4 regions of the Streptomyces sp. NPDC047841 genome follow, and region 3 is predicted to be linked to each of the others. Evidence: riboswitches for the same ligand, from Rfam matches in the RefSeq annotation. Region 3 holds a riboswitch; each other region holds the start of a gene.

The links. Region 3 has a riboswitch for cyclic di-AMP ahead of AB0947_RS25290 (M23 family metallopeptidase). Riboswitches for the same ligand answer to the same signal wherever they lie in the genome.
Region 1: it holds a riboswitch for cyclic di-AMP, as region 3 does, so the genes downstream of both, AB0947_RS02015 (M23 family metallopeptidase) here and AB0947_RS25290 (M23 family metallopeptidase) in region 3, are expected to answer to the same signal.
Region 2: it holds a riboswitch for cyclic di-AMP, as region 3 does, so the genes downstream of both, AB0947_RS02930 (transglycosylase SLT domain-containing protein) here and AB0947_RS25290 (M23 family metallopeptidase) in region 3, are expected to answer to the same signal.
Region 4: it holds a riboswitch for cyclic di-AMP, as region 3 does, so the genes downstream of both, AB0947_RS09155 (transglycosylase family protein) here and AB0947_RS25290 (M23 family metallopeptidase) in region 3, are expected to answer to the same signal.

The regions. Positions count from the first base shown of each region.
Region 1 covers NZ_JBEYRP010000001.1:484,547-491,849, reverse strand. The annotation lists gene AB0947_RS02025 (pitrilysin family protein) at 1-992, shown strand, start outside; gene AB0947_RS02020 (pitrilysin family protein) at 989-2,377, shown strand; cyclic di-AMP (ydaO/yuaA leader) riboswitch at 2,612-2,772, shown strand; gene AB0947_RS02015 (M23 family metallopeptidase) at 2,785-3,540, shown strand; gene AB0947_RS02010 (GntR family transcriptional regulator) at 3,738-4,424, shown strand; gene AB0947_RS02005 (HPr family phosphocarrier protein) at 4,630-4,911, opposite strand; gene AB0947_RS02000 (GNAT family N-acetyltransferase) at 5,088-7,303, shown strand, end outside.
Region 2 covers NZ_JBEYRP010000002.1:81,473-88,775, reverse strand. The annotation lists gene AB0947_RS02940 (DUF2092 domain-containing protein) at 1-498, opposite strand, end outside; gene AB0947_RS02935 (polyprenyl synthetase family protein) at 755-1,765, opposite strand; cyclic di-AMP (ydaO/yuaA leader) riboswitch at 2,309-2,490, shown strand; gene AB0947_RS02930 (transglycosylase SLT domain-containing protein) at 2,496-2,984, shown strand; gene AB0947_RS02925 (HAD family hydrolase) at 3,056-3,868, opposite strand; gene fahA (fumarylacetoacetase) at 4,101-5,318, shown strand; gene AB0947_RS02915 (M56 family metallopeptidase) at 5,559-6,497, shown strand; gene recQ (DNA helicase RecQ) at 6,550-7,303, opposite strand, start outside.
Region 3 covers NZ_JBEYRP010000015.1:19,705-27,007, reverse strand. The annotation lists gene ribA (GTP cyclohydrolase II) at 1-487, opposite strand, end outside; gene AB0947_RS25310 (MarR family transcriptional regulator) at 617-1,144, opposite strand; gene AB0947_RS25305 (dihydrofolate reductase family protein) at 1,227-2,357, shown strand; tRNA gene AB0947_RS25300 (tRNA-Met) at 2,508-2,581, opposite strand; gene AB0947_RS25295 (PP2C family protein-serine/threonine phosphatase) at 2,706-3,926, shown strand; cyclic di-AMP (ydaO/yuaA leader) riboswitch at 4,130-4,295, shown strand; gene AB0947_RS25290 (M23 family metallopeptidase) at 4,307-5,344, shown strand; gene AB0947_RS25285 (aldo/keto reductase) at 5,441-6,385, shown strand; gene AB0947_RS25280 (PrsW family intramembrane metalloprotease) at 6,461-7,303, opposite strand, start outside.
Region 4 covers NZ_JBEYRP010000005.1:82,384-89,686, reverse strand. The annotation lists gene AB0947_RS09165 (cytochrome P450) at 1-196, shown strand, start outside; gene AB0947_RS09160 (transglycosylase family protein) at 416-1,519, shown strand; cyclic di-AMP (ydaO/yuaA leader) riboswitch at 1,703-1,874, shown strand; gene AB0947_RS09155 (transglycosylase family protein) at 1,879-2,646, shown strand; gene eno (phosphopyruvate hydratase) at 2,942-4,243, shown strand; gene AB0947_RS09145 (septum formation initiator family protein) at 4,349-4,825, shown strand; gene AB0947_RS09140 (DUF501 domain-containing protein) at 4,875-5,480, shown strand; gene AB0947_RS09135 (Ppx/GppA phosphatase family protein) at 5,477-6,418, shown strand; gene AB0947_RS09130 (NAD(P)/FAD-dependent oxidoreductase) at 6,876-7,303, shown strand, end outside.

The DNA of each region.
Region 1 (7,303 bases), on a different contig from region 3:
GGGACGTCGTCAAGAACGAGCGCCGCCAGCGCTACGACAACGTCCCGTACGGCACCGCCTTCGAGAAGTTGACCGCGCTCTCCTACCCGGAGGGCCACCCGTACCACCACACGCCGATCGGCTCGATGGCGGACCTGGACGCGGCCACCCTGGAGGACGCCCGCCGGTTCTTCCGCACCTACTACGCGCCGAACAACGCGGTGCTCTCCGTGGTCGGCGATATCGACCCCCAGCAGACCCTCGCCTGGATCGAGAAGTACTTCGGCTCGATCCCGTCCCACGACGGCAAGCCCGCCCCCCGCGACGGCTCCCTGCCGGACGTCATCGGCGAGCAGAAGCGCGAGGTCGTGGTGGAGGAGGTCCCGGCGCGCGCCCTGATGGCCGCCTACCGGCTCCCGCACGACGGCACGCGCGCGTGCGACGCGGTCGACGTCGCCCTGACCATCCTGGGCGGCGGCGAGTCCTCCCGCCTGTACAACCGGCTGGTGCGCCGGGACCGCACGGCCGTCGCGGCCGGCTTCGGCCTGCTGCGCCTGGCCGGTGCCCCCTCCATGGGCTGGCTGGACGTGAAGACCTCCGGTGACGTCGAGGTGCCGGTCATCGAGACCGCCATCGACGAGGAGCTGGCCCGTTTCGCCGCGGAGGGCCCCACGCCCGAGGAGATGGAGCGCGCCCAGGCCCAGCTGGAGCGCGAGTGGCTGGACCGGCTCGGGACGGTCGCCGGCCGCGCCGACGAACTGTGCCGGTACGCGGTCCTGTTCGGCGACCCGCAGCTGGCCCTGACCGCCGTCCAGCGCGTCCTGGAGGTGACCCCGCAGGAGGTCCAGGAGGTCGCCGAGGCCCGCCTGCGGCCCGACAACCGCGCGGTCCTCGTCTACGAGCCGAAGTCCCCGCAGGACGCCCCGGACGCCGGGGTCCCCGAGGACCCGGAGCAGGAAGCGACCGTAGAGGCGGGCCGCGACGAGACCGAGAACGAGGAGACGGCCAAGTGACCGAGCTCGCCACCATGGACTTCCACCCCCAGCCGCGGCCCGGCGAGGCCAAGCCGTGGGCGTTCCCGGCGCCCGAGCGCGGCACGCTGGACAACGGCCTGACCGTGCTGCGCTGCCACCGCCCGGGCCAGCAGGTCGTCGCCGTCGAGGTGCTGCTGGACGCGCCCCTGGACGCCGAGCCGGCCGGCCTGGACGGCGTCGCCACGATCATGGCGCGGGCCTTCTCCGAGGGCACCGACAAGCACTCCGCCGAGGAGTTCGCCGCCGAGCTGGAGCGTGCGGGCGCCACCCTCGACGCGCACGCCGACCACCCCGGCGTCCGGCTGAGCCTGGAGGTGCCGGCCTCCCGCCTGGCCAAGGGCCTCGGCCTGCTCGCCGACGCCCTGCGCGCGCCCGCCTTCGCCGCGAGCGAGGTCGAGCGGCTGGTCCGCAACCGCCTGGACGAGATCCCGCACGAGCTGGCCAACCCCTCCCGCCGGGCCGCCAAGGAACTCTCCAAGGAGCTGTTCCCGGCGACCTCGCGCATGTCCCGTCCGCGCCAGGGCACCGAGGAGACGGTCGAGAAGATCGACGAGGCGGCCGTACGCGCCTTCTACGACCGCCATGTGCGCCCCGCCACGGCCACCGTGGTCGTCGTCGGCGACCTGACCGGCGCCGACCTGGACGCGCTGCTCGACGACACCCTGGGCGCGTGGACCGGTACCCCGGGCGAGCCCCGGCCGGTGCCGCCGGTGACGGCCGACGACACCGGGCGCGTGATCATCGTGGACCGGCCCGGCGCGGTCCAGACCCAGCTGCTCATCGGCCGGATCGGGCCCGACCGGCACGACCGGGTGTGGCCCGCCCAGGTGCTCGGCACGTACTGCCTCGGCGGCACCCTCACCTCCCGCCTGGACCGCGTCCTGCGCGAGGAGAAGGGCTACACCTACGGCGTGCGCGCCTTCGGGCAGGTCATGCGGTCCGCGCCGGACGGCACGGGCGCGGCGATGCTCGCCATCAGCGGCTCCGTGGACACCCCCAACACCGGCCCGGCGCTGGACGACCTGTGGAAGGTGCTGCGCACGGTCGCGGCGGACGGCCTGACCGACGCCGAGCGGGACGTCGCCGTGCAGAACCTGGTCGGTGTGGCGCCGCTGAAGTACGAGACCGCGGCGGCCGTCGCGAGCACGCTGGCCGACCAGGTCGAGCAGCACCTGCCCGACGACTTCCAGGCGACGCTGTACCAGCAGTTGGCGGCCACGGGCACGGTGGAGGCCACCGCGGCCGTCGTGAACGCCTTCCCGGTGGACCGCCTGGTGACCGTCCTCGTCGGTGACGCGTCGCAGATCAAGGCGCCGGTGGAGGCGCTGGGCATCGGTGAAGTGACCGTGGTGGCGGCCGAGTAGACGGCACCGCGGCGGCCGGACGACGGCACGCGCGCGTGGGGCCCTGGTGACCTACGGGTCGTCAGGGCCCCACGTTGTTCCACTCCCTTGCTCAGATGCCCGTTTTGGGGCGGAGGTTGCCTGTCTGCCCTGTGGGATGCGCTACAAAAGGCGGGATGCGTTTGAGGACTGACAGCGTGCTTGCGTAGCTTCGTCCGGGCTGTTCGTCAGGCAGTGCGCCGCACCCGCGGCACCGGACAGTCATCGCCGAGTCCCCGTACGGCGCGAGCCAGGGGAGCCGGGGACCCACCGTCCCTGGGGTGAATCGGGCGTCCGCGCGTGTGCGAGGGGGCCCGTAGGAGACCTTCCTGCTCCGAACCCGTCAGCTAACCCGGTAGGCGAGAGGGAAGGAAAGGACCAGCCACTTCATGGCGTTCATGTGCGCCACCGGGAAGCACCGCAAGCCCGGCCGGGTCAAGCGGACCACCGCCCAGGCGGCCGGCGTCGCGGCCCTCACCACCACCGGTGTGATCGGCACCCTCGCCGCCTCCCCGGCGCTCGCCGCAGGGAACACCGCGGAACAGACCGGCCTCACCCCGGTCGTCGCCGTGTCCGAGGGCGTCGCCGACGAGATCGACGCGCAGGCCGCCGCGCAGCAGCAGGCCGCCGAGCAGAAGGCGGCCGAGGAGGCCGCGGTGAAGGCGGCGGCCGAGCGGGCGCAGAAGATCCGCGCCGAGAAGGTCCGGGCCGCCCGTGAGGCCGAGCGCAAGCGGCTGAACACCTTCGTCGCCCCGATCGCGCACTCCTACGTCTCCACCGCCTACCAGGCGAGCAGCTCCCTGTGGAGCTCCGGAGCGCACACCGGGATCGACTTCCACGCGGCCGGCGGCACGGCCGTCCACGCGGTGGGCTCCGGCACGGTCGTCTCCGCGGGCTGGGGCGGCGCGTACGGCAACCAGGTCGTGATCCGCATGGCCGACGGCATGTACACCCAGTACGGCCACCTGTCGTCCATCGGCGTCGTGGTGGGCCAGAAGGTCGTCCCGGGCCAGCAGATCGGCCTGTCCGGGGCCACGGGCCACGTCACCGGCCCGCACCTGCACTTCGAGGCGCGCACGACCCCCGAGTACGGCTCGGACGTGGACCCCGTCGCCTACCTCCGCAAGCACGGCGTGAACGTCTGACACCGACCGCACGGCTGTCCGAGGCCCCGGCTCACCGAGCCGGGGCTTTCGCTGTTTTTCCCGGTGTCCGCCGGACCGCTGTCCAAAAAATAGCCATGAATTAGGGTCCGCCGTCGGAAATTCCGGCTCATTGGAATAGAGTCGCGGAACACACGTCCATCGTCGACGTTTCACCGGGATGAAGGCGGAGGTCGGTCATGCGTATTCCGGCGCACTCGGTGTGCACGGCCATCCGGGACGACATCGTCGCGGGGGTCCACGAGCGCGGCAGCCGCCTCACCGAGGAAGTCCTGGCCCGCCGCTACGGCGTCTCGCGCGTCCCCGTGCGCGAGGCCCTGCGCACCCTGGAGGCCGAGGGCTTCGTGGTGACGCGCCGGCACGCGGGCGCGTGCGTGGCCGAGCCGACCGAGCAGGAGGCCGCCGACCTGCTGGAGATGCGGACGCTGCTGGAGCCGCTGGGCGCCGCCCGGGCAGCCCAGCGGCGCACGGAGGCCCATCTGAAGGTGCTGCGCGGTCTGGTCCGGCTGGGCCAGGAGCGGGCCCGCAGGGGCGGCAACGAGGACCTGCGCTCGCTGGGCGGCTGGTTCCACGAGACGCTCGCCCAGGCCTCCGGCAGCGCCTCGCTGACCTCGGTGCTCACCCAGCTGCGGCACAAGATCGCGTGGATGTACACGGTGGAGGCGCCGGTCAGCCCGGTCGAGTCCTGGACGGAGCACGCTGCCATCGTGGACGCGGTGGCCCGCGGCGACGCCGAGCGCGCGCGGGCGCTCACGACGCTGCACGCCGAGCGCGCGACGGGCGCGCACCGGCTGCGGTTCTCTTTCGCCGTGGAGCGCGTGAGGACTTCGCAACCTGCCGTAAACATGTCGGGCCCGCGGCATTAACAAGCGCACCGTATACAAAGGAGAGCTATTTTTGGGCCGGGTAATTCCTGCTGCCCGAATTCGTCGTGCGAGAAATTCCCGGAAGGCGCCGGCCGGCGCGGCGGGGGGTAAACCGACGGCGCATCGGGTCGCGTGCGTCCGCATACGGCGAAGCCGCGCCGCCCCGGAAGGCGAACGCGGCTCCGGCGTTCTGTGCGGTGCCCGCTCAGACGGTCTCGGGCAGCTCTTCCAGGCCCTCGGAGACCAGCTTGGCCAGACGGTCCAGGGCGGCGTCGGCGCCCTCGGCGTCGGAGGCGAGGACGATCTCCTCGCCACCCTGGGCACCCAGGCCCAGGACGGCCAGCATGGAGGCCGCGTTGACGGGGTTGCCCCCGGCCTTGGCGATCGTCACCGGGACGCCTGTGGCCGTGGCGGCTCGGACGAAGATGGAGGCGGGGCGGGCGTGGAGGCCCTCGGCCCAGCCGACGTTGACGCGGCGCTCAGCCATGTGTTGCTGCCCTTCGGTGTTCAGGTTGTCTAGACCAGTTTCCCATACCGTGAAGCGTGTCCGGAGCGGACGTCCGTCCCCTCCGGTGTGGCACCGGACCGCGGCCTCGGTCCGGCGTCCCGTCCTCCACAGACTGCCTCGCGCCGTTGTCGGACGCGAGCCGTACTCTGGGGCCCATGCAGACCTCGGCGGACCGGCAGGACCGGCACCAGTACCCCGCCCACTGGGAGGCGGACGTGGTGCTGCGCGACGGTGGCACCGCACGCATCAGGCCCATCACCGTTGATGACGCCGACCGCCTGGTCAGTTTCTACGAGCAGGTCTCGGACGAGTCGAAGTACTACCGCTTCTTCGCGCCGTACCCGCGGCTCTCCGCCAAGGACGTCCACCGCTTCACGCACCACGACTTTGTGGACCGGGTGGGACTCGCGGCCACCATCGGCGGCGAGTTCATCGCCACCGTACGCTATGACCGCATCGGCACCGACGGCATGCCCGCGTCCGCGCCCGCCGACGAGGCCGAGGTCGCCTTCCTGGTGCAGGACGCCCACCAGGGCCGCGGGGTCGCCTCCGCCCTGCTGGAGCACATCGGGGCCGTCGCGCGCGAGCGGGGCATCCGTCGCTTCGCCGCCGAGGTGCTGCCCGCCAACACCAAGATGATCAAGGTGTTCACGGACGCGGGCTACACCCAGAAGCGCAGCTTCGAGGACGGCGTCGTCCGCCTGGAGTTCGACCTCGAACCCACCGACCGCTCCCTCGCCGTGCAGCGCGCGCGGGAGCAGCGCGCCGAGGCCCGTTCCGTACGGCGGCTCCTCGCGCCCGGCTCCGTCGCCGTCGTCGGCGTCGGCCGCGCCCCCGGCGGGGTGGGCCGCGGCGTCCTCGGCAACCTCCGCGACGCCGGCTACCCCGGCCGCCTGCACGCCGTGAACAAAGCCTTCCCGGACGGCCTCAAGGAGGTCGACGGGGTGCCCGCGCACCGCTCGGTGCGGGACATCGACGGGCCGGTCGACCTGGCCGTCGTCGCCGTACCGGCCGCGCACGTGCCCGCCGTGGTCGCCGAGTGCGGGGAGCACGGCGTCCAGGGGCTCGTCGTGCTCTCCGCCGGCTACGCCGAGAGCGGGCCCGAGGGGCGCGAGCGGCAACGGGCCCTCGTGCGGGCCGCGCGCGCGTACGGCATGCGGATCATCGGCCCGAACGCCTTCGGCATCATCAACACCGCCCGGGACGTCCGGCTGAACGCCTCGCTCGCCCCCGAGATGCCCCGCCCCGGCCCCATCGGACTGTTCGCCCAGTCCGGTGCCATCGGCATCGCCCTGCTCTCCCGGCTGCACCGGCGCGGCGGAGGGGTCACCGGCGTCACCGGCGTCTCCACCTTCGTGTCCGCCGGCAACCGCGCGGACGTCTCCGGCAACGACGTCCTCCAGTACTGGTACGACGACCCCGAGACCGACGTCGTCCTCATGTACCTGGAGTCGATCGGCAACCCCCGCAAGTTCACCCGCCTCGCCCGGCGGACGGCGGCGGCCAAACCGCTCGTGGTGGTGCAGGGGACCGGCACGGCACCGCAGGGACACGCGGTACGGGCCACCCGGCTGCCGTACGAGACCGTCTCCGCGCTCCTCCGGCAGGCCGGTGTGATCCGGGTCGACACGATCACCGAGCTGGTCGACGCGGGCCTGCTGCTCGCGCGCCAGCCGCTGCCCGTCGGACCGCGCGTGGCCATCCTGGGCAACTCCGAGTCGCTGGGCGTGCTGACCTACGACCGGTGCCTCGCCGAGGGACTGCGGCCCGCGCGGCCGGTCGACCTGACGACCGGGGCGACGGCGGAGGACTTCCACCGGGCGCTCGCCGCCGCGCTGTCCGACGGCACGAACGACGCCGTCGTCGTCACGGCGATCCCCGCGATAGGGGAGAGCTCGCCCGGGGACGCCGAACTGGCGGAGGCGCTGCGGTCGGCCGCGGCGGCGGTGCCGGGCAAGCCGGTGCTCGTGGTGCACGTGGAGCTGGGGGGACTGGCGGAAGCGCTGTCGGCGGCGGCGAGCACCGCACCGGGAGCCGTCGAGAAGGCGCCCGGCACCGAGGGCGCGGCTGCCCCCGCCCCGCTCACCACCCCGCCCGAGGGCACCCACCTCATCCCCGCCTACCCCGCCGCCGAACGGGCCGTCCGCGCCCTCGCCGAAGCCGTGAAGTACGCGCAGTGGCGGCGGGAGGCGGCCGATCCCGGGAAGGTGCCGGAGTACGACGACATCGACGAGAAGGGGGCCGCCCGGCTGATCGGCGAGCTCCTCGCGCGCGGGCAGGGGCTCACCATCTCCGACGCGGAGACCTGTGAGCTGCTCGCCAAGTACGGCATACCCGTGCGCCGGGCCCTGCCCGCGCTCACCCCGGACGC
Region 2 (7,303 bases), on a different contig from region 3:
GCTCTTGCTGTCGTAGCCCCAGACGTCCTTGCCGTCGTGGATGAGGCTGTACTCGGCGCCGCTCTCCAGCAGCGACAGCTTCTGCCGGTCGGGGCCGTCGGCGGCGACGCGCAGGGTGTGCGTGCCGGAGACCAGCTCGGTGAGCTTGGCCTTCGGGTCGGCGGAGGAGCCGTCGCCGGAGCCGCCCCGGCCCGAGCCGGACATCAGGCCGTTCTGGAGGCCGCCCAAATCGGGCAGGCCGAGGTCGGTGCTGACCTTCACCGTGCCGGACAGCTGCTGCACGTCCGACTTGGCGATCTTCTCGATGAGCTGCTGGGCGCTGATCCTCGGCAGGTCGGGGTCACCGGAGTCGGCGAGCGCCGGGACCAGCCCGATCGTGGCCGCCGCCACCCCCACCACCGCGACCGGCACGGCGTACCGGGCGGCCTTGCGCCGGCCCGAGCGCGGGTGCTCGTCCCGCGCGGCGCCCACTGCGTCGTCGGATTCGTACGGTGCCATGTGTGCCTTACCTCCGTCGTCGGCGGCGGCTGTCCTCACCCTGGTCCGCTGGTCCACCCTGAGCCGCCATTCTCACCCGAAACGGTGAGGAGTGGTGATTTCCGTGATGTCCATCTGACCAAATCGGCTGTGCACAAGCGTCAGACCACGGAGCCAACTCCGTCTACACCTGCGGTATGACATCCGGCGGTGGTTCCTCCGCCCGACCCGTAGGGGTCGCGCCGGACGCCGGGGCCCGTACGGGTGACCGGCCCGGTCAGCCGGCGCGGTGCACGACCGCGTCGCACAGCTCGATCAGCGCCGCCTTGGCATCGCACTCGCGCAGCGGGGCGAGCGCGGCCCGCGCCTCCTCCGCGTACCGCACGGTGTCCCGGCGGGCCTGCTCCAGCGCGGGGTGCGCGCGCAGCGCGGCCAGCGCCTCGGCGTGCCGGGCGTCGTCGCTGAGGTCGGAGTCCAGCAGCGCGCACAGCGCGACGTCCTCGGCCAGGCCCAGCCGGGCGGCCCGCTCGCGCAGCCGGAGCACCGGCAGGGTCGGGATGCCCTCCCGCAGGTCGGTGCCCGGGGTCTTGCCGGACTCGTGGGAGTCGGAGGCGATGTCCAGGACGTCGTCCGCGAGCTGGAAGGCGACGCCGAGGCGTTCCCCGTACTGGGTGAGGACGTCGACGACCGTCTCGTCCGCGCCGGACATCATCGCGCCGAACCGGCACGACACCGCCACCAGGGAGCCCGTCTTGCCGGCGAGCACGTCCAGATAGTGCTCGACCGGGTCTCGGCCGTCCGAGGGACCCGCGGTCTCCAGGATCTGGCCGGTGACGAGCCGTTCGAAGGCGAGGGCCTGCACCCGGACCGCCTCGGGACCGAGGTCGGCGAGGATCTGGGACGCGCGGGCGAAGAGGAAGTCGCCGGTGAGGACCGCGACGGAGTTGCCCCAGCGGGTGTTGGCGCTGTCCACGCCACGCCGTACGGCCGCCTCGTCCATGACGTCGTCGTGGTACAGCGTGGCCAGGTGGGTCAGCTCCACGACCACGGCCGAGGGCACCACGCCCGGGGCGTAGGGGTCGCCGAACTGGGCCGCGAGCATCACGAGCAGTGGCCGGAACCGCTTCCCGCCCGCCCGCACCAGGTGCTGCGCTGCCTCCGTGATGAACGGGACCTCGCTCTTGGTGGCTTCGAGCAAGCCTTCCTCGACAGCCGCCAATCCGGCCTGGACATCGGCTTCCAGAGCCTGGTCCCGCACGCTCAGCCCGAACGGCCCGACGACGGTCACGAGGGGTCTCCTGTCTGCTGGTGTCTGCTGGCGGTTACACGGTTTGTCGATAGGTCGCTGCCATCACTCAAGTCAGCGTATCCGGTCCTGTTTCGATCACCGATAGCGCCCACCGGTCCAGCCTGGGCGATACCGGATCATGACCGGCATGGTTTTGATCACACAGTGTGAGCGGATTTTTATCCATATAAGAGTAATCCGGACACTGTGCCCTCGCCTCGGCAACGACGCCCCCCATATGCCAGGTTCCGCCACCACCCCGACTTCCGGTGCAAATCCCCCTAATCCCTCATATCCGATTTAAAACTGTTTGCCATTTCGTGAGTTGGGTCACGCGCCCGGCCGGCCCGGCCGCCCGGCCCGGTTCTCGCAACCCCTTGCCGTGTCGGCGAGTTGAGGATTGGCAACCGCAAAGGATCAAGCACCTCATACGGCATCGATCAAGGTCAAATCGCACGTTGTATGAATCCGGCCCTTGTTCCCGACATGTGCTCTCGCATACGTTCCGGGCCGTCGGGCGGACGCCGAATCCTGCCGCCGCCCGCATACCCATCGACGAACTCATTCGTACGGCAGGAGCGGGGGACCCAGGTAAGCCGCCGGTCCGGAACGGCACACGCCGCGCCGGGACGGCTAGGGGTGAAGCCATGCCTCCGTCAGGGGCACGGCCGGGCATCTCCCCGCCCGAACCCGACAGCTCACCTCGCAGGCGCCGGAGAGGAACGCCCCCATGTCTGCTGTCGCCCAGCCCCGCCGTACCCGGAACAGCCGCCTGGTCCGCGCGCTCACCGCCGTCGGCACCGGTGCCGCCGTCCTCGCCCTGCCGCTCATCGGCGCGGCCGACGCCTCCGCGGCCCCCCGCACCACCACCACGCCGGCCACCACCCCGGCCGGCTACCCGAACAACCTCGACGGCTGGATCCGCGAGTCACTGGCGATCATGGCCGAGAAGCACATCCCGGGCACGTACAACGGCATCCACCGCAACATCATCCGCGAGTCCTCGGGCAACCCGAAGGCCATCAACCTCTGGGACTCCAACGCCGCCAAGGGCATCCCGTCCAAGGGCCTGCTCCAGGTCATCGACCCCACGTTCAACGCGTACCACGTGGCCGGGACGTCCTTCGACATCTACGACCCGGTCGCCAACATCACCGCCGCCTGCAACTACGCGGCCGCGCGGTACGGGTCCATCGACAACGTGTTCGGCGCGTACTGACGGGCACCGGCGGCCTGACCGGGCACCGGCCGGCCGCCTGACCGGGCGCTGCCGGTGTCCCGGTCAGCCGGTCAGCCGGTCGGGAAGAGTCGTTCGAGGACGACGGCGACGCCGTCGTCCTCGTTCGACGAGGTGACCTCGTCGGCCACCGCCTTCAGTTCCGGGTGCGCGCCGGCCATGGCGACACCGCGCCCGGCCCAGTCGAACATCGGGATGTCGTTGGGCATGTCGCCGAACGCGAGGGCCCGTTCGGCGGCGATCCCGAGCCGTTCCGCGGCCAGCGCCAGCCCGGTCGCCTTCGTCACCCCGCACGGCTGGAGCTCCACCGTGCCCGGCCCCGACATCGTGACCGTCGCGAGCGAGCCCACCGCCGCGCGGGCCACGGCCGCCAGCTCGTCGTCGGACAGGGTGGCGTGCCGCAGCAGCACCTTGCTGATGGGCGCGCACCACAGGTCGTCCCGCCGGCCGACCCGCACCGCGGGCAGTGTCGGGTGGGGCATCCGGTAGCCGGGCTCGATGAGCGTGAGCCCGTCCACGCCGTCCTGGTCGACCGCCGCGTAGACCTCCCCCACCTCCGCCTCGATCTTGCCGAGCGCCGTCTCGGCCAGCTCCCGGTCCAGCCGGACGGACCACAGCAGACGGTCGGTCGCGGCGTCGTAGACCTGGGCCCCCTGTCCGCACACCGCGAGCCCGGCACCGCCGAGGTCCGCGAGCAGCGACCGCACCCGCGGGGCCGGGCGGCCCGTCACCACCAGGTGGCGGGCACCGGCCCGCGCCACCCGCGCGAGCGCGGCGAGGGACCGGTCCGAGACGGTGTCGTCGCCGCGCAGCAGCGTCCCGTCCAGGTCGGTGGCGATCAGTGCATATGCCGGGGTGGGTGCCATGATCAGAGAATACGGACAGCACGCCCCGCCGACTCATCTGTCGTTCCCCGCACTTACGTGCCGCTCCCGCCCAACCGCTCACCGCTGTTGGCGCGATGGGCACCGCTCGGCCCAGACCTGCCGAGCCCCGGGTGAGGCACTGCCCAAGACACGCGCCTCGGCCGTAACGTGTGGCCCGACCACATGGAACGCAGTGCCATGCATGGCCCGGATGAGAGTGAGGCAGCACCCCATGCCCCCCTTCGACGTCCCCGAGGGCGACCCCTTCGGTCCGCACAACCTCCCCTACGGCGTGTTCTCGCCCTCCGGCAGCACGGAGCGGAGGATCGGCGTCCGGCTCGGGAACCACGTCCTCGACGCGGGCGCCGCGGCCGCCGCGCTCGGCTCGCCCCACCAGCCGCTGCTCGCCCGGCCCACCCTCAACCCGCTGCTGGCCGCCGGCCGCGCCACCTGGTCGGACGTACGGCGCTCCGTCGCGTCCTGGGTCACCGACCCGGCGCACCGCGCGACCGTCGAGCCGCTGTTCCACCCCCTGTCCGAGGTGAGCCTGCACCTGCCCTTCGAGGTCGCGGACTACGTCGACTTCTACGCCTCGGAGAACCACGCCCGCAACGTCGGCCGGATCTTCCGCCCCGACGCCGAGGACTCCCTCACCCCCAACTGGAAGCACCTGCCGATCGGTTACCACGGCCGCTCCGGCACCGTCGTCGTCTCCGGCACGGACGTCGTACGCCCGTGCGGGCAGCGCAAGGGCCCGGCCGACCCCGCGCCCGTCTTCGGCCCCTCGATCCGGCTGGACATCGAGGCCGAGGTCGGCTTCGTCGTGGGCGTGCCGTCGCGGCTCGGCGCCCCGGTCGCGCTCGGCGACTTCCGGGAGCACGTCTTCGGGCTGTGCCTGCTGAACGACTGGTCCGCGCGCGACATCCAGGCCTGGGAGTACGTCCCCCTCGGCCCGTTCCTCGGCAAGTCCTTCGCGACCTCGGTGTCGGCGTGGATCACACCGCTGGAGGCGCTGGAGCACGCGCGCGTGGCGCCTCCCGAGCGTACGCACCCGCTGCTGCCCTACCTGGACGACTCGGCGCCCGGCACCGAGCCCGGCGGTTACGACCTGCGCATCTCGGTCGCCGTCAACGGCCACGTGGTCTCCGAACCGCCCTTCTCCACCATGTACTGGACCGCCGCCCAGCAACTCGCCCACATGACCGTGAACGGCGCCTCGCTGCGCACCGGCGACCTGTACGGCTCCGGGACGGTGAGCGGCCCCACCGAACGCCAGCGCGGCTCCCTGCTGGAACTGACCTGGAACGGCCGCGACCCCCTCGAACTCCCCGACGGCAAGCGGGCCTTCCTGGAGGACGGCGACGTGGTCACCCTGTCGGCATGGGCCCCGGGCCCGGACGGCAGCCGGGTGGGGCTCGGCGAGGTCAGCGGGCGCGTGGTGCCGGCCTGACCCTGCGCAGGGGTGCCGGGCGGGCCGGGTAACGCGCCGGGCGGGCCGGGTCGCTTCCGGGGCGGCCGGGGGGCGTGGACCCGGGCCGGTCGACGGCGGATCGGTGTCGGCACCTGACTCCGGCCGCCCGTCTTCGTCATACTGACGGGGACACGCATCACGCGCGAGCCGCCGTCGCGTGACGCGTGCCCGGCACCACCGTCACCCGCCCACTCTCCGACCAGGAACCGGAGCCCCGGCATGACTGTCTGCCTGCTCCTGCTGAGCGTCGTCGCCCTGACGGCCGCCGTACCGGCGCCGCGCGCGCTGACCCATGCCGCCTGGCCCGAGCGGGAACCCGTGGTCGCGCTGTGGGTGTGGCAGTGCCTCGTCGCCACCGTCCTGCTGTGCTGCCTCACCGCGCTCGTCCTGGGCGCGGCGGCCGTCTTCCACACCGTCCGCGACCGCGTGTTCGCGCCCGCGCCGCCCGCCGTCACCGCGGCCTACGACCTGTCCACCGCGCCGGTGTGGGCCGCCGCGCTCACCGTGCTGCTGGCCTGCGGGGCCGCCTGGACGACCGCGATGCTGGCCCGCGAACTCGTCGAGGCCCGCCGCAGCCGCGGCCAGGCCCGGGCGCACCTGCGCGAGCGCGCACCCGAGCTGCCGGCCGGGCTGCCGGCGGCGCGCGGGCCGATGCTGGTGCTGGAGGACGAGTACCCGGACGCCTGGTGGATGCCGGGGCACCGGCCCCAACTCGTCGTCACCACAGGTGCGTTGCACCGCCTCACCGACCTTCAGCTGGACGCCGTCCTCACCCACGAGCGCGGACACGCCCGCGCCCACCACGACTGGCTGCTGCACCTGTCCACCGCCCTCGCCACGGGCTTCCCGCGCGTGCCGCTGTTCGCCCACTTCTGCGACCAGACGCACCGCCTGGTCGAGCTGGCCGCGGACGACACGGCCTCCCGGCGCTGCGGGCACCTCACCACGGCCCTGGCCCTGATCGAGCTGAACCAGCACCGGGGTGTGCTGTCCTGCGACTCCAGCCGCCGCCTCCTCGGCGAACGCGTCGACCGCCTGCTGGAGCCGCCTCCCCGGCTGCTGCGCCGGCACCGCGCGCTGACGACGACGGTGGCCGCGCTGGTGCCGCTGCTCCCGCTGCTGATCACCTTCGCCCCGGGCCTGACGGCACTGTCCTGAGGGACCGGCGGCACCGCCTGGTACTCCCCCTGGGCGTCGCCGGCCGTCCTGCTTATATCCAGTCGTCCGGTTCCGGCTCGTCCACCGGGTCGGGCCACTCGGCGTCCTGGCTGCCGACGTCCTGGCTGCCGGCATCATGGCTGCCGGTGGCCGGGGTGGCCTCGGCAGCCGGGGTGTCCTCGGCCGCGGCAGCCCCGTCCAGCGAGGCCAGCACCTGGATCACCCCTTCGCCGTACGTCGCCAGCTTCTTCTCGCCGACGCCGTTCACCGTGCCCAGCTCCCGCACCGAGCCGGGCCACCGGGTCACGATCTCGCGCAGGGTGGCGTCGTGGAAGATGACGTACGCCGGGACGCCCTGTTCCCGGGCCTGTTCGGCGCGCCAGGCCCGCAGGGCCTCGAAGGCGGGGAGCAGTGCCTCGGGCAGCTCGGCCGCGACGGCCTTGGCCTTGCGGTCGCCCCCGGAGGAGCCGGTGGAACGCGACCGGGAGGCGGCCGGCTTCTTCGGCTCCTTGCGCAGCGGCACCTCGCGCTCCCGCCGCAGCACCGAGCCGCTCGCTTCCGTGAGCACCAGCGTGCCGTACTCCCCCTCGACCGCGAGGAGCCCCTGGGCCAGCAGCTGCCGGACGACACCGCGCCACTCGCCCTCGGAGAGGTCCTGGCCGATGCCGAAGACGGACAGCTGGTCGTGGTCGAACTGGATCACCTTGCCGGTGCGCTTGCCGAGCAGGATGTCGACGATCTGCATCGCGCCGAACTTCTGCCCGCGCTCCCGCTGCAACCGCACCACCGTCGACAGCACCTTCTGC
Region 3 (7,303 bases):
GTTCGGCCTTGTCGGGGTTGTTGGAGAGCAGGTCGAGCTCGGTGATGCCGAGGGCGCCGAGCATCTGGGCGGCTGCCGTGTAGTCGCGGGCGTCCTCCGGCAGGCCGAGGGCGGCGTTCGCCGCGTAGGTGTCGAGCCCCTCGTCCTGGAGGGCGTACGCGTCGAGCTTGTTGTAGAGGCCGATGCCCCGGCCTTCCTGGCGGAGGTAGAGCAGGACGCCGCCGCGGCCGGCGATGCGCTCGACCGCCTCGCGCAGCTGAGGTCCGCAGTCGCAGCGGGCCGAGCCGAAGACGTCCCCGGTCAGGCACTCGGAGTGCAGGCGCACCAGCGGGACGGGGCCGGGGTCGCCGAGGACGACGGCGAGGTGTTCCCGGCCGTCGGTGAGGCCGTGGAAGGTGACGAGTTCGGCGTCGGTGCCGTAGCCGTCGGCGAAGCGCAGCGGTACCCGGACGCGGGCGCGCGGGATGGCGGCGGGGATGTCGGGCATGCGGGTCCTCCGAGACAGTTGCTTCAGATTTGAAGCAGCGGTTCGCAGGGACCCTACCTCTGCTTAAAAGTTAAAGCAATCGCGGACCCGGCGGCCCGGCCCGCTCGGCAGGACGCCCGGGGGCCCCGCTCAGGAGGATGCCGAGGGCGATGAGCACGACGAACGGCGCCGCCAGGGGACGTCCTCGGCGCCGCACCGGTCGTCCTCGCCCTGCAGCCCGCGCGCGATCCCCGTGCAGATCTCCTCGAGCTGCCCCACCTGCTCCGGGGTCAGCCGGTCGAACAGGGTGCTGCGGACCGTCTCGACGTGCCCGGGCGCCGTACGCTCCAGGACGGCCACCCCCTCGTCCGTCAGCACGGCGAGCGAGCTGCGCTTGTCCCAGCGGCAGTTCTCCCGGCGCACCAGGCCGTCCCGCTCCAGCCGGGTCACCACGTACGTGAGCCGGCTGCGGGTGATCTTCAGCGTCTCGGCGAGATCGGTCATGCGCAGCCGCCGGTCGGGGGCGTCGGAGAGGTTGGCCAGCACCGAGTAGAACAGGTGCGGCATGCCGCCCTCCTGCTGGAGCTGCCGGTCGATGGCGTCCTCCAGGAGACGGGAGGCGGCCATGTAGGCGCGCCAGGCGCGCTGCTCGTCGGGCGTGAGCCAGCGGGTCGTCATGCCCCCAGTGTAAGTTTGTTTAAAACTTGAACCAGCTCGTCCGCCGGACGGGTGAGCTCCGCCTCCGGAAGAGAGGGCGCCGATGCCCCTGCCGTACGTGCTGCTGTCCGCCGCCGTCTCCCTCGACGGTTACCTGGACGACACCGGCCCCGACCGCCTGCTGCTGTCCAGCCCGGCCGACTTCGACCGGGTCGACGCGGTACGGGCCTCGGCCGACGCGATCCTCGTCGGCGCCGGGACGATCCGCGCCGACAACCCCCGCCTGCTGGTCAACTCCGCCGAGCGGCGCGCGGAGCGGGTGGCGCGGGGTGAGCCGGAGTACCCGCTGAAGGTCACGGTCACGGCCACCGGCGACCTCGATCCGGACGCCAGGTTCTGGCACACCGGCGGCGACAAGATCGTCTACACCACCGACCGGGGCGCCGAGCGGGCCGCCCGCCGCCTCGGGCGCAGCGCCGACGTCGTCCCGCTCGGTCCCGACCTGGACTGGCGGGCCCTGCTGGAGCACCTCCACGACGTGCGCGGCGTCGGCCGCCTGATGGTGGAGGGCGGCGGCACGGTCCACACCCAGCTGCTGCACCAGGGCCTCGCCGACGAACTCCAGCTGGTCCTCGCCCCGCTGTTCGTCGGCGATCCCGCGGCGCCCCGCCTGTTCGGGCCGGGGGCCTACCAGCCCGGACGGCTGCGCCTGCTCGACACCCGCCGGATAGGGGACGTCGTGCTCGTGCGGTACGTGCCGACGGCCCCCGGCACCGGGCCGGTCGCCACCGCCGCCGACCGCCACTGGCTGCGGACCGCCTGTGAACTGGCGGCGCTGTGTCCGCCGTCGGAGACGGCGTTCAGCGTCGGTGCGGTGGTCGTGGCCGCCGACGGCACGGAGCTGGCCCGCGGCCATTCGCGGGAGGGCGCCGATCCCGTCGTCCACGCGGAGGAGGCGGCGCTCGCGAAGATCGGCGCGGACGACCCGCGGCTGGCCGGTGCCACCGTGTACAGCAGCCTGGAGCCCTGTGCCCGGCGTGCGTCCCGGCCGGCACCCTGCGCCGAGCTGATCCTCCGGGCGGGGGTGCGCAGGGTGGTCACCGCCTGGCGTGAGCCGGACACGTTCGTGGCGGCGGCCGACGGAAGCGGGGTCCTGGCCTCCCGGGGCGCGCGGGTCGTCGTGCTGCCCGAGCTGGAGGAGCTGGCCAAGGCACCGAACGCCCATCTGCTGTGAGCGCCCGCCCGCCCGCCGGGGTGCCTGGCGGGCGGGCGCGGGTGCGTCGCGGCCGGTCGCGCGGCTCCCCGCGCCCCCGCGGGGCGCCGCAGTGGGCCGAGAACGACTCAGGGCCCGGAATCCTGGGGATTCCGGGCCCTGCGCCTTCAGTAGCGGGGACAGGATTTGAACCTGCGACCTCTGGGTTATGAGCCCAGCGAGCTACCGAGCTGCTCCACCCCGCGTCGTTGTGACTCCAGTGTACGCCATGCGCGGGACCGCTCGCACACCCCTTTCGGCCCACACCGGTCGCCGCCCGCCCCGGGGCCCGGAAACCTGGAGGTACGTCGGACAAGCGGGAGACACGCGGTGCGCCCTGGAAAGGTGGAGGACAGCCTGTACGCCAGGGCGGGCGGCCGGCTCCCCGGCGACCCCGTGCCCGACCCGGGGCTCGGTGACGAACCGGTGCCGGCGCGCGCCCGCCGCCGCCCGAGCCCCCGCGCCCTGGCCCGCGCCCTGCCCGCCCTGCTCGTCGTCTGCGGTGTCCTGTACGGCCTGCTCGCCCCGGACGACTTCACCGCCGTCCCGTTCTTCACCGCGGCCCCGCTGGTCGCCGCGCCCCTGTCCTCGCTGCGCACCACCGTCCTGACCGGTCTCCTCTCCCTCGCCGCCGCCTACGCCGTGCACACCCACGCCGGGGCCCATCCCGCCGTGGGCACCCTCACCGACGTGGTCACCGTCGCGACGGTCGCCCTGCTGGCCGTCGCCATCAACCGGGTGGTCCGGCGGGGCGACCGGCGGCTCGCCTCCGCCCGCGAGATCGCCGAGGCCGCCCAGCGGGCCGTCCTGCCGGAACCGGACGAGCGGATCGGCGGCTACGAGATCGCGGCCTGCTACGAGGCGGCACGGCAGGACGCGTTCATCGGCGGCGACCTGTACGCCGTGCAGGACAGCCCCTACGGCGTCCGGCTGGTCGTCGGGGACGTGCGCGGCAAGGGCATGGGCGCGGTCGCCGCGGTGGCCGTGGTGATCGGCGCGTTCCGGGAGGCGGCCGAGCAGGAGGCCACGCTGGAGGCGGTCGCCGGGCGGCTGGAGCGGGCGCTGGCCCGCGAGGGCACCCGGCGCGACGGGATCGACGCCTTCGAGGGGTTCACCACCGCGGTCCTCGCCGAACTCCCGCACGGCGACGGCCTCGTACGGATCGTCAACCGCGGCCATCCGCCGCCGCTGCTGCTGCACGCCGACGGCACCCTGCGCACCCTGGCGCCCGCCGAGCCCGCGCTGCCGCTCGGCATGGGCGACCTCGGCATGTGGCCGGACAGGGCCACCGAGACCGCCTTCCCGAGCGGCGCGACCCTGCTGTTCCACACCGACGGCCTGTCCGAGGCCCGGGACGCCCACGGCCGGTTCTACGACCCCGAACGGCGGCTCGCCGGGCGCGCCTTCGCCGGCCCGGCCGCGCTGGTCGGCCGGCTCGCCGAGGAGGCGCGCCGGTACTCCGGGGGCGGCATGGCCGACGACATGGCGCTGCTCGCCGTGCGGCGGCCCGGACCGTCACCGAAGGTGACCGGGCGACCGCCGTGCGCATAACATCTGAGTCACCATCAAAACCGAAAGTGACTGCTGAACGGGCCGGACGCTCGGTCAACTCGCCCGTTTTGGCGGAGTAGTGGCCGATAGCTCCGCCGGTAAAGACGTGAATGATCAAGCCGAACGGCTTGGAAAGTGACTGTCGGGTCTATTAACGTTCGATAACGCAGCGCGGTCGTCACAGCCGTCACAAGAGGCGGCTCCGTGCGCACGCGCCGAATCCCGCGAGGGAGCCGGGGAACCACCACCCTGGGGTGAATCACGCGAATGCCGTCGTGAACTCGTCGAGTCCACGACCGGTATACGCGCGTAGGAGACCTTCCTGCTCCGAACCCGTCAGCTAACCCGGTAGGCGAAAGGAAGGAAAGGAGTACGCCCGCGTGGCGTCCAACCGGCCTGCCCCAGAAGCCCCGTACATACCGGCTCAGCGCGAGCCCGAGACCTTCGGGTACGGCGCCTACCGCGCCGAGGAGGGCCCCTGGGAGGAGTGGAACCCCACCGAGGAGTCCGTCGCCCCGGTGCGCGGCCGGCATCGCGTCGCCAAGCAGCGCGGCGGCTTCGCGCGCAGCTCCACCGTCCTGGGCGTCGGCGTCATGGCCGCGGTCGGCGCGGGCGGCATGGCCAGCGCCAACACCGGCAAGCCGCCGGTCTCCCTCTCCCTGCCGGACCTGCCCTCGGTCGGCTCCCTCTTCCACGACCACTCGGCCGACTCCCACCCGGCCGAGGCCGCCACGGCCACGCTGAGCACCGTCGGTGTGACCACGGCCGCCGGCGAGGACAGCGCCGACGCGGGCGAGGCACTGCGCAACCGGATCATGGCCCAGGCCGAGCAGCAGCAGGGCCAGGCCCAGAGCAGGGCCACCGCCGCCGCGGTCGCCGCCGCCGAGAAGCAGAGCGCCGACGCCGCCGCCCAGGCCGAGAAGGAGGCCGCCGCCCAGGCCGCCGCGGCCAAGGAGAAGGCGGAGGCCGCCGCCGCGAAGAAGGCGGAGGAGGAGCGGCTGGCGAAGCTGGCCGAGCAATACACGCTGCCCACCTCCTCGTACACGATCACCTCGACCTTCGGCCAGGCCGGCGGGATGTGGTCCTCCGGCTACCACACTGGTCTCGACTTCGCCGCCCCCACCGGCACCCTGATCAAGGCCGTGCACAGCGGCACGATCACCGAGGCGGGCTGGGCCGGCTCCTACGGCTACCGCACCATCCTCACCCTGGACGACGGCACCGAGCTGTGGTTCTGCCACCAGTCCTCGATCAGCGTCTCCGTCGGCCAGAAGGTCACCACCGGCGAGGTCATCGGCCGCGTCGGCGCCACCGGCAACGTCACCGGGCCGCACGTCCACATGGAGGTCCACCCCGACGGCCAGCCCACCGGCATCGACCCGATGGCGTGGCTGCGCGGCAAGGGCCTCAACCCCTGACGGTCCCGTCCCGCGCAGGGACCTTTGCGAGATCTTGACGGGGACTCCGTGCCGGCGGCGGGATGCGATCACCCGCCGCCGGTGTTGCCTTGACGTATGACATCGCTTCGTAAACTCGGCTCTTCCGATTTCGAGGTCTTCCCGCTCTCCCTCGGTGGCAACGTCTTCGGCTGGACCGCCGACGAACAAGCCTCCTTCGCCGTCCTCGACGCCTACACCGCCGCGGGCGGCAACTTCATCGACACCGCCGACTCCTACTCCGCCTGGATCGAGGGCAACCAGGGCGGCGAGTCGGAGACGATCATCGGCAAGTGGGTCAAGGCCCGCGGCAACCGCTCCGAAGTCGTCATCGCCACCAAGGTCAGCCAGCACCCGGAGTACCAGGGCCTGTCCGCGGCCAACATCAAGGCCGCCGCCGACGCCTCCCTGCGCCGGCTGGGCACCGACCACATCGACCTCTACTACACCCACTTCGACAAGCCCGAGGTGCCGGTCGAGGAGATCATCGGCGCGCTGGACGAGCTGGTGAGGGCCGGGAAGGTCCGGCACATCGCCGCGTCCAACATCAGCCCCGAGCGGCTGCGGGCCTCCCTGGACTTCTCCGACCGCGAGGGCCTCGCCCGCTACGTCGCCGTCCAGCCGCACTACAACCTGGTCTCCCGGGACACCTACGAGGGCCCGCTGCAGGACCTCGTCGCCCGCGAGGGCCTGTCCGCCGTCCCGTACTTCTCCCTCGCCTCGGGCTTTCTCACCGGCAAGTACCGGCCCGGTACGACCGTCGACAGCGCCCGCGCCGAAGGAGCCCGGAAGCACGCGGAGTCCGAGCGCGGCCAGAAGGTCCTCGCGGCCCTGGACGAGATCGCCGCGGCCCACGGGGCCCCCGTCGCCACGGTGGCCCTGGCCTGGCTCGCCGCCCAGCCCACGGTCACGGCCCCGATCGCCTCGGCGAGGACGGTGGAACAGCTCCCGGCGCTGCTGGGGGTCGCGGAGCTGGAGCTGACGGAGGCCGAGGTGACCCGGCTGACGGAGGCGTCCGCCTAGCTGCGGTCTTTCCTCTGGATCATCCCGGCACCGCGCGGCCCGGCGGTGCCGAAGAAACCCCGTCAGCCCCCGGGACTACGTCCGGTACGGGTTGTACGCGGGGTACGGCACCGCCGGATACCCGTACGGCGCCGGCCCCCAGAACACCGGCGCGGGAACCGACGCCCTGCTCGCGTACTCCAGCGCGGGCCGGGCCACGTCCCTGCGCTTCCACAGCTCGTCCAGCAGCTCACGCTCCCGGACGACGAAGTCGGGGCCGGCCTTGCCCCCGCGCCCCCGGTGCCGCAGGAACGCCAGCGAGGTCGCGTACGCCTCGTACCGGGCCACCTCCCGCGCGGCCTGGCGCCCGTGGTGGTGCCGGGCGTAGTCCCGGGCCATCCGGCGCGCCCGCATCGACCCGAGCGCGAACGGCTCGGCCGGGCCCAGCCACCCGGCCAGCACGTACGTGGGCAGCTCCGCCCGCACGGTCCGCAGCTCCCGCTGCCGGGTCCAGACCGCCAGCCAGGTCACCACCGCGAACACGGGCACCATGAAGGCGCCGTAGACGGCGAAGAAGCCGTACTCGCCGAAGGTGGAGGAGCCGTTCCAGAAGGCGTGCATGCTCATCGCGAGCAGCAGCCCCACCACCGGCAGCAGCACCCGCCGCACGTGCTGCCGCTCGGCGGACAGCGCGGCGACGCCGAAGCCGATGCCGGTGAGGACGGTGAACAGGGGGTGCGCGAACGGGGACATCACGATGCGCACGAAGAAGGTGGCGGCGGTGACGGAGGCGATGCCGCGGTCGCCGGTGAGCTGGTCGGTCCCGAAGGCCGTACCGAGGTAGAGGATGTTCTCGGTGAACGCGAACCCGGTGGCGGTGACGCCCGCTATCACCACCCCGTCCACGATCCCGGTGAAGTCACGCCGGCGGAAGAGGAA
Region 4 (7,303 bases), on a different contig from region 3:
CTACGGCCACGGCATCCACTACTGCCTCGGCGCGCCGCTCGCCCGGCTGGAGGGCCAGACCGCGCTCGCCACCCTGCTCACCCGGCTGCCCGATCTGCGGCTGGCCGCGGACCCGGCCGAACTGCGCTGGCGCGGCGGACTCATCATGCGCGGCCTGCGCACCCTGCCGGTGGAGTTCACACCCGGCGGCGCCTGAACAGCGCGCGCCTGCCGGACACACCGTCCGACCTGGTACGGCAGGACCCCGCACAGGCTTCTGCAAGGGAACATGACAGACGTTCACCTCTGTGATCTTCACGTGATCTGTGCGGCATGAACTTGTGACAAGTGATCGTCTGCCGATACGTTCACCCATCAGCGCGGCGACCGGCTCCGTCCGCCGCGCCGGTCCTGCTGTCGCTCGAAAGGCTTCTGCATGCTCTCCGGGAACGGCCGACACCGTCGCCCCCGCCAGGCCCCGGCTCTCCTCGTCGCGGCCGGAGTGACCGGCTCCGCCATCGCCATCCCGCTGCTCGGCGCGGCGAGCGCCAACGCGGCCGACGGCACCACGTGGGACAAGGTGGCCGAGTGCGAGAGCGGCGGCTCGTGGAGCGCGGACACCGGCAACGGGTACTACGGCGGCCTGCAGATCTCGCAGGAGGACTGGAACGCCTACGGCGGCGGCCAGTACGCGGCCAGCCCCGACCAGGCGAGCCGCAACCAGCAGATCGCCGTCGCCGAGAAGATCCTCGCCGACAAGGGCACCACGCCCTGGGCCACCTGCGCCCTGCTGTCCGGTCTCACCGAGGGCTCGGGTTCGACGCACGTCGACACGGGCGTCGGCGGTTCAGGCGGTTCGGGCAGCGCGGGCGGTTCGGGCAGTACGGGCGGTTCGGGTAAAACGTCCGGATCGGGGGGCAACTCCGGTACATCCGGTTCCTCCGGCAGCTCCGGCTCGTCCGGTCTGCCGGATTCGTCGCCCTCCGCGGACGCGGACTCCGACGCCAACTCCGGCTCCGGGGCCGGGTCCTCCTCGGGCGAGGCCACCACCACTCCGAGCGCCAAGCCGGACAAGGGCGCCGGTACGGCCACCGGTTCGACAGGTACCGACACCCCCAAGTCCGACAAGTCCACCACTCCGGACGCCGGAAGCCCGCAGGGAACCGGCAGCGTGCCCACCGCCACCCCGGACACCGGGGTCGGGAACGACCCGCAGCAGGCCGCCGGTTCCTGGAGCCTGGTCGACACCGGGTCCCTCGGCGGCGGACGCCACCGGGGCCCGAGCGCGGACGAGGGCAGCGGGGGCGAAAGCGTGACAAACGGTCAGAACGCCGCGTCTTCCGGCCGGCACGCCTCCCATGACACGGACACGTACACGGTCCGTCAGGGCGACACGCTGGCCTCCATCGCCGACTCCCTTGACGTCGACGGCGGATGGCGCGCGCTGTACGCCGGCAACAAGAAGGCCATCGGGACCGACCCGAATCACATCAGTGCCGGTCAGACCCTGGAAGTCGGGGGCGAAACGGGCGCGAAGTAGGGGGAGTTGGCGTCCCGCTTAGCGCCCTAATGTCCGGTTTGGCGAAAGTGTGGGATGAGTCTCAGAAGCCCTGATCGTCTTTGATATTCCGCGGATCGCGTGTCTACGGTCGTGATCGCTCGTCACCACGAGCCCCGGCAGCCGCAACGCCGAATCCTGCCAGCGGTTGCCCGGGAACAGTCGTCGCGTCAAGCGCCGTAGGCAGGAGCGGGGGACCCAAGGTAGGTGCCGGGCCCGGCAGTTGATGCCGGAACCGGCTCGGGGTGAAGCCGCACCCGCGTGAGCGGAGTGCGGCCGGGCAACTCAACCGGCCCGAACCCGACAGCTCACCTCGCAGGCGTCGGTGAGGGGATCGATCCATGCTGTTTTCCAGCAAGGGCAAGCACCGTCGTCCGTCCAAGGCCGTCCGCGCCGTCGCGCTCGCCGGTGTCACCGGTGCCGCCGTCGCCGCTCCGCTGATGGCGGCCGGCAACGCCTCCGCCGCCACCGCCTCCCAGTGGGACACGGTCGCCCAGTGCGAGTCCGGTGGCAACTGGTCCATCAACACCGGCAACGGCTACTACGGCGGTCTGCAGTTCTCCGCCTCCACCTGGGCCGCGTACGGCGGCACGCAGTACGCCGGCACCGCCGACAAGGCGAGCAAGGCGCAGCAGATATCCGTCGCCGAGAAGGTCCTCGCCGCTCAGGGCAAGGGCGCCTGGCCGGTCTGCGGCACGGGCCTGTCCGGCACTCCGTACAACGGCTCCGCGCCGAGCACCTCCACCCCGAGCACCTCCAACGGCTCCAGCACCTCCACCGGCTCCAGCACCTCCACCGGCTCGGGCAGCTCCACGGGCTCGGGCAGCTCCACCGCCACCCGCTCCACCGGCGAGCAGGCCGCCTCCCGCTCCGCCGAGCGTCCGGCCGCGAGCGCGAGCAAGGGCCAGGGCAAGACCGTCACCACCCCGACCGGCAAGAAGGTCAAGAAGGGCGACGGCGAGTACAAGGTCGTCACCGGTGACACCCTCAGCTCCATCGCCGGCAAGCGCCACGTGCAGGGCGGCTGGCAGAAGCTGTTCGAGCTGAACAAGGACATCGTCGAGGACGCCAACCTGATCTACCCCGGTCAGCAGCTGCACCTGAAGTAAGACCCGCCCGGCGGCCCGCGCCCGCGCGCGGGCCCGCTGAAGGCCCCCAGCGGGCCGTACCCCCGTCCCCACGGGCTCCCCGCCCGGTGCGTGTTCCCCCGTACGCACCAGGGCGGGGCTTTTTGCGTCCACCGGCCCGGAACCCTTTGTTTCGGCGAGAAACAAAAGGTACCGTCGGCGTGTCCACGGGACGGTCGGTCGGTGGCCGACGCCCCCGGGACGGTTAGGCTCTAGTCGCAAGGCACAGCCGTAAGGCACACCGCCCCGCACTTCCAGCGTCACATCCAAGAAGGAGATGCTCGTGCCGTCCATCGACGTCGTCGTAGCCCGGGAAATCCTGGACTCCCGAGGCAACCCCACGGTCGAGGTCGAGGTCGGCCTCGACGACGGCAGCACGGGTCGTGCCGCCGTCCCGTCCGGCGCCTCGACCGGCGCCTTCGAGGCCATCGAGCTCCGCGACGGCGACCCGAACCGCTACCAGGGCAAGGGCGTCGAGAAGGCCGTCCTCGCCGTGATCGAGCAGATCGGCCCCGAGCTGGTCGGCTACGACGCCACCGAGCAGCGCCTGATCGACCAGGCCATGTTCGACCTGGACGCCACCGACAACAAGGGCTCCCTCGGCGCCAACGCCATCCTCGGCGTCTCGCTCGCCGTCGCGCACGCCGCCTCCGAGGCCAGCGACCTCCCCCTCTTCCGCTACCTGGGCGGCCCGAACGCGCACCTGCTGCCGGTGCCGATGATGAACATCCTGAACGGCGGCTCGCACGCCGACTCCAACGTGGACATCCAGGAGTTCATGATCGCCCCGATCGGCGCGGAGTCCTTCTCCGAGGCCCTGCGCTGGGGCACCGAGGTCTACCACACCCTGAAGAAGGTCCTGAAGAGCAAGGGCCTGTCCACCGGCCTCGGCGACGAGGGCGGCTTCGCCCCGAACCTCGGCTCCAACCGTGAGGCCCTCGACCTCATCCTGGAGGCCATCAAGGAGGCCGGCTACATCGCCGGCCAGCAGATCGCCCTCGCGCTCGACGTGGCCGCCTCCGAGTTCTACAAGGACGGCAAGTACCTCTTCGAGGGCAAGGAGCGCTCCGCCGCCGAGATGACGGAGTACTACGAGGAGCTCGTGGCGGCCTACCCGCTCGTCTCCATCGAGGACCCGCTGTTCGAGGACGACTGGGCCGGCTGGAAGGTCATCACCGACAAGCTCGGCGACAAGGTCCAGCTGGTCGGCGACGACCTGTTCGTCACCAACCCCGAGCGCCTCGCCCGCGGCATCGAGGAGGGCGCCGCCAACGCCCTGCTGGTCAAGGTCAACCAGATCGGCTCGCTGACCGAGACCCTGGACGCCGTCGAGCTGGCCCAGCGCAACGGCTTCAAGTGCATGATGTCGCACCGCTCCGGCGAGACCGAGGACGTCACCATCGCCGACCTGGCCGTCGCCACCAACTGCGGCCAGATCAAGACCGGCGCCCCGGCCCGCTCCGAGCGCGTCGCCAAGTACAACCAGCTGCTGCGCATCGAGGAGATCCTCGACGACGCGGCGGTGTACGCGGGCCGCAGCGCGTTCCCGCGTTTCCGCGGCGGGATCTCCAAGGGCTGACCCATCCTGGCGTAGGGCTCAGCCAGTCGTACGTACGTCCCCGTGCTCGGTCCCGTACCGTGTCCGGGGACGTACGCGCGTGTGAAAGGGGAGGCGGAGAGCCAGATGGCCGTGAGGGACCGGGACCGTTTCTCCACCGCGACCAGGCTGCGGCTGCTCGGCGAGCAGACCGCGGCCCGGGTCTACCGTTCCCAGACCAAGCGGCAGGCCCGCCGCTCCCGGCTCACCGGCCGCGCGGCCCTGCTCGCGCTCGTGCTGTGCACGATGATCGTCGCCCTCGCCTACCCGATGCGGCAGTACGTCTCCCAGCGCGAGCAGATCGCCGACCTGGAGCGGCAGCGGCAGCAGGCCCGTGAACGCGTCGAGCAGCTGCGCGACCTGAAGGCGCGCTGGCAGGACGACGCCTACGCCGAGCAGCAGATCCGCCGCCGGCTGCACTACGTGATGCCCGGCGAGACCGGGTACGTGGTGGTCGACCCGGGCGCCGCCAGGCAGTCCCGCGCGGACCTCGGGGCCGCCCGCCGGCCCTGGTACACGAACGTCTGGGAAGGCGTCGACAAGGCCGACGCCTCCGACCAGTGACCGGCTCGCCCGGTCCGGCAACCGACACCAACCCACCCTGAAAGCAGTCATGGAAACCCCTCCGCCGCCCACTCCGCGCACCGAGCCCACCGACGCGGACGTAGAGGCCTTCAAGCAGCAGCTGGGCCGCCCGCCGCGCGGCCTCAGGGCCATCGCGCACCGCTGCCCGTGCGGTCAGCCGGACGTCGTGGAGACGGCGCCGCGCCTGCCCGACGGCACGCCCTTCCCGACGCTGTACTACCTGACGTGCCCGAAGGCGTCCTCCGCCATCGGCACGCTGGAGGCGAACGGCGTGATGAAGGAGATGACCGAGCGGCTGGGCCGCGACCCCGAGCTGGCCGCCGCGTACCGCGCCGCGCACGAGGACTACGTCCGCCGCCGGGACGAGATCGAGGTCCTCCAGGGCTTCCCGAGCGCGGGCGGCATGCCGGACCGGGTGAAGTGCCTGCACGTGCTCGTCGCCCACTCGCTGGCCGCCGGCCCGGGCGTGAACCCGCTCGGCGACGAGGCCCTGGCGATGCTGCCGGAGTGGTGGCGCAAGGGGGCCTGCGTGACGCTGCCCGGCGTGCCGGCCGGCGAGGGCCGGCAGACGGAGAACACGGAGGACGGCTCGGGGTACTTCGCCGTCCGGCCCATCGAGGAGGACGGCCAGTGACCCGTGTCGCCGCCATCGACTGCGGTACCAACTCCATCCGTCTGCTGGTCGCGGACGCCGACCCGGCGACGGGCGAACTGACCGACCTGGACCGCCGGATGACGATCGTGCGGCTCGGCCAGGGCGTCGACCGCACCGGCCGGCTCGCGCCCGAGGCGCTGGAGCGCACGTTCGCCGCCTGCCGTGAGTACGCGGAGGTCATCAAGGAGCACGGCGCCGAGCGCCTGCGCTTCGTCGCGACCTCCGCCTCCCGCGACGCCGAGAACCGCGAGGAGTTCGTGCGCGGGGTGCTGGACATCCTCGGGGTCGAACCGGAGGTCATCACCGGTGACCAGGAGGCCGAGTTCTCCTTCACGGGTGCCACGAAGGAGCTCACCGGCTGTGCCGGCCTCGCCCGGCCCTACCTGGTCGTGGACATCGGCGGCGGCTCCACCGAGTTCGTCGTCGGCGACGACCACGTGCGCGCCGCCCGCTCGGTGGACGTCGGCTGCGTGCGGATGACCGAGCGGCACCTGGTGCACGGCGGCGAGGTGAGCGACCCGCCCACCGAGGACGAGATCGCCGCCATACGGGCCGACATCGAGGCCGCCCTGGACCTCGCCGAGCAGTCGGTCCCGCTGCGCGAGGCGCACACCCTGGTGGGCCTGGCCGGGTCCGTCACCACGGTGTCCGCCATCGCCCAGGAGCTGCCCGCGTACGACTCCGCGCGCATCCACCACTCCCGGGTCTCCCGGGACCGGGTGCGCGAGATCACCGAACGGCTGCTGCGCTCCACGCACGCCGAGCGCGCCGCGATCCCGTCCCTGCACCCGGGCCGGGTCGACGTCATCGGCGCGGGCGCCCTCGTCCTGCTCGCGCTGATGGAGCGGATCGGCGCCGAGGAGGTCGTGGTGAGCGAGCACGACATCCTCGACGGCATCGCCTGGTCCCTGGCGTGACGCGTGGCGTGGCTCTCTTTTGTTACCGAGCGGTAGCCACCTCCTGAGCAGGTTGGATAACGTTTGAGCGGTACCCGGGGCCCCCTGGAGGGGCCCCTGGTCACACCCCGGCGGAAACCTTCGTGAAGTTCTTCACAAGGAATTCCCTCCGGTCGGGCCCCGGAAGGGGGCCCATTGGCCCTTTCGGGGGTCCCGGGGCTGTTTGAACATGTTCAGATGAAGGGCGCGGGAGGGGTCTGGAGGGGGGTGTTCCAAGGGTGTCACGGTGCCCTCACGGTCACCTCGCGGAGCCGGAGAGGCAGCTCACGCGGCCTTGACAACGGGGCGAAGCGCCCCTCGGTTCCCTCGTGTCCCCGTGGTCCGCGTCATGCGAGCCGCGGAGTTTAACACAGGCCCCGTCAGACCTTGTGAAGGGGCGCACGAGCGACCCCCCTGGGGCGGGTGGATACTCGATGCCATGAGCACCACGGAGCGTCCCAGGATCCTCGTAGTAGGCGGTGGGTACGTAGGCCTGTACGCAGCTCGGCGCATCCTCAAGAAGATGCGCTACGGCGAGGCGACCGTCACGGTCGTCGACCCCCGGTCGTACATGACCTACCAGCCCTTCCTCCCCGAAGCCGCCGCCGGCAGCATCTCCCCTCGGCACGTCGTCGTCCCGCTGCGACGCGTGCTGCCGAAGGCGGAGGTCCTCACCGGTCGGGTCACCACCATCGACCAGGACCGCAAGGTCGCCACGATCGCCCCGCTGGTGGGCGAGGCGTACGAGCTGCCCTTCGACTACCTGGTCATCGCCATGGGCGCGGTCTCCCGCACCTTCCCGATCCCCGGCCTCGCCGAGCAGGGCATCGGCATGAAGGGCATCGAGGAGTCCATCGGCCTGCGCAA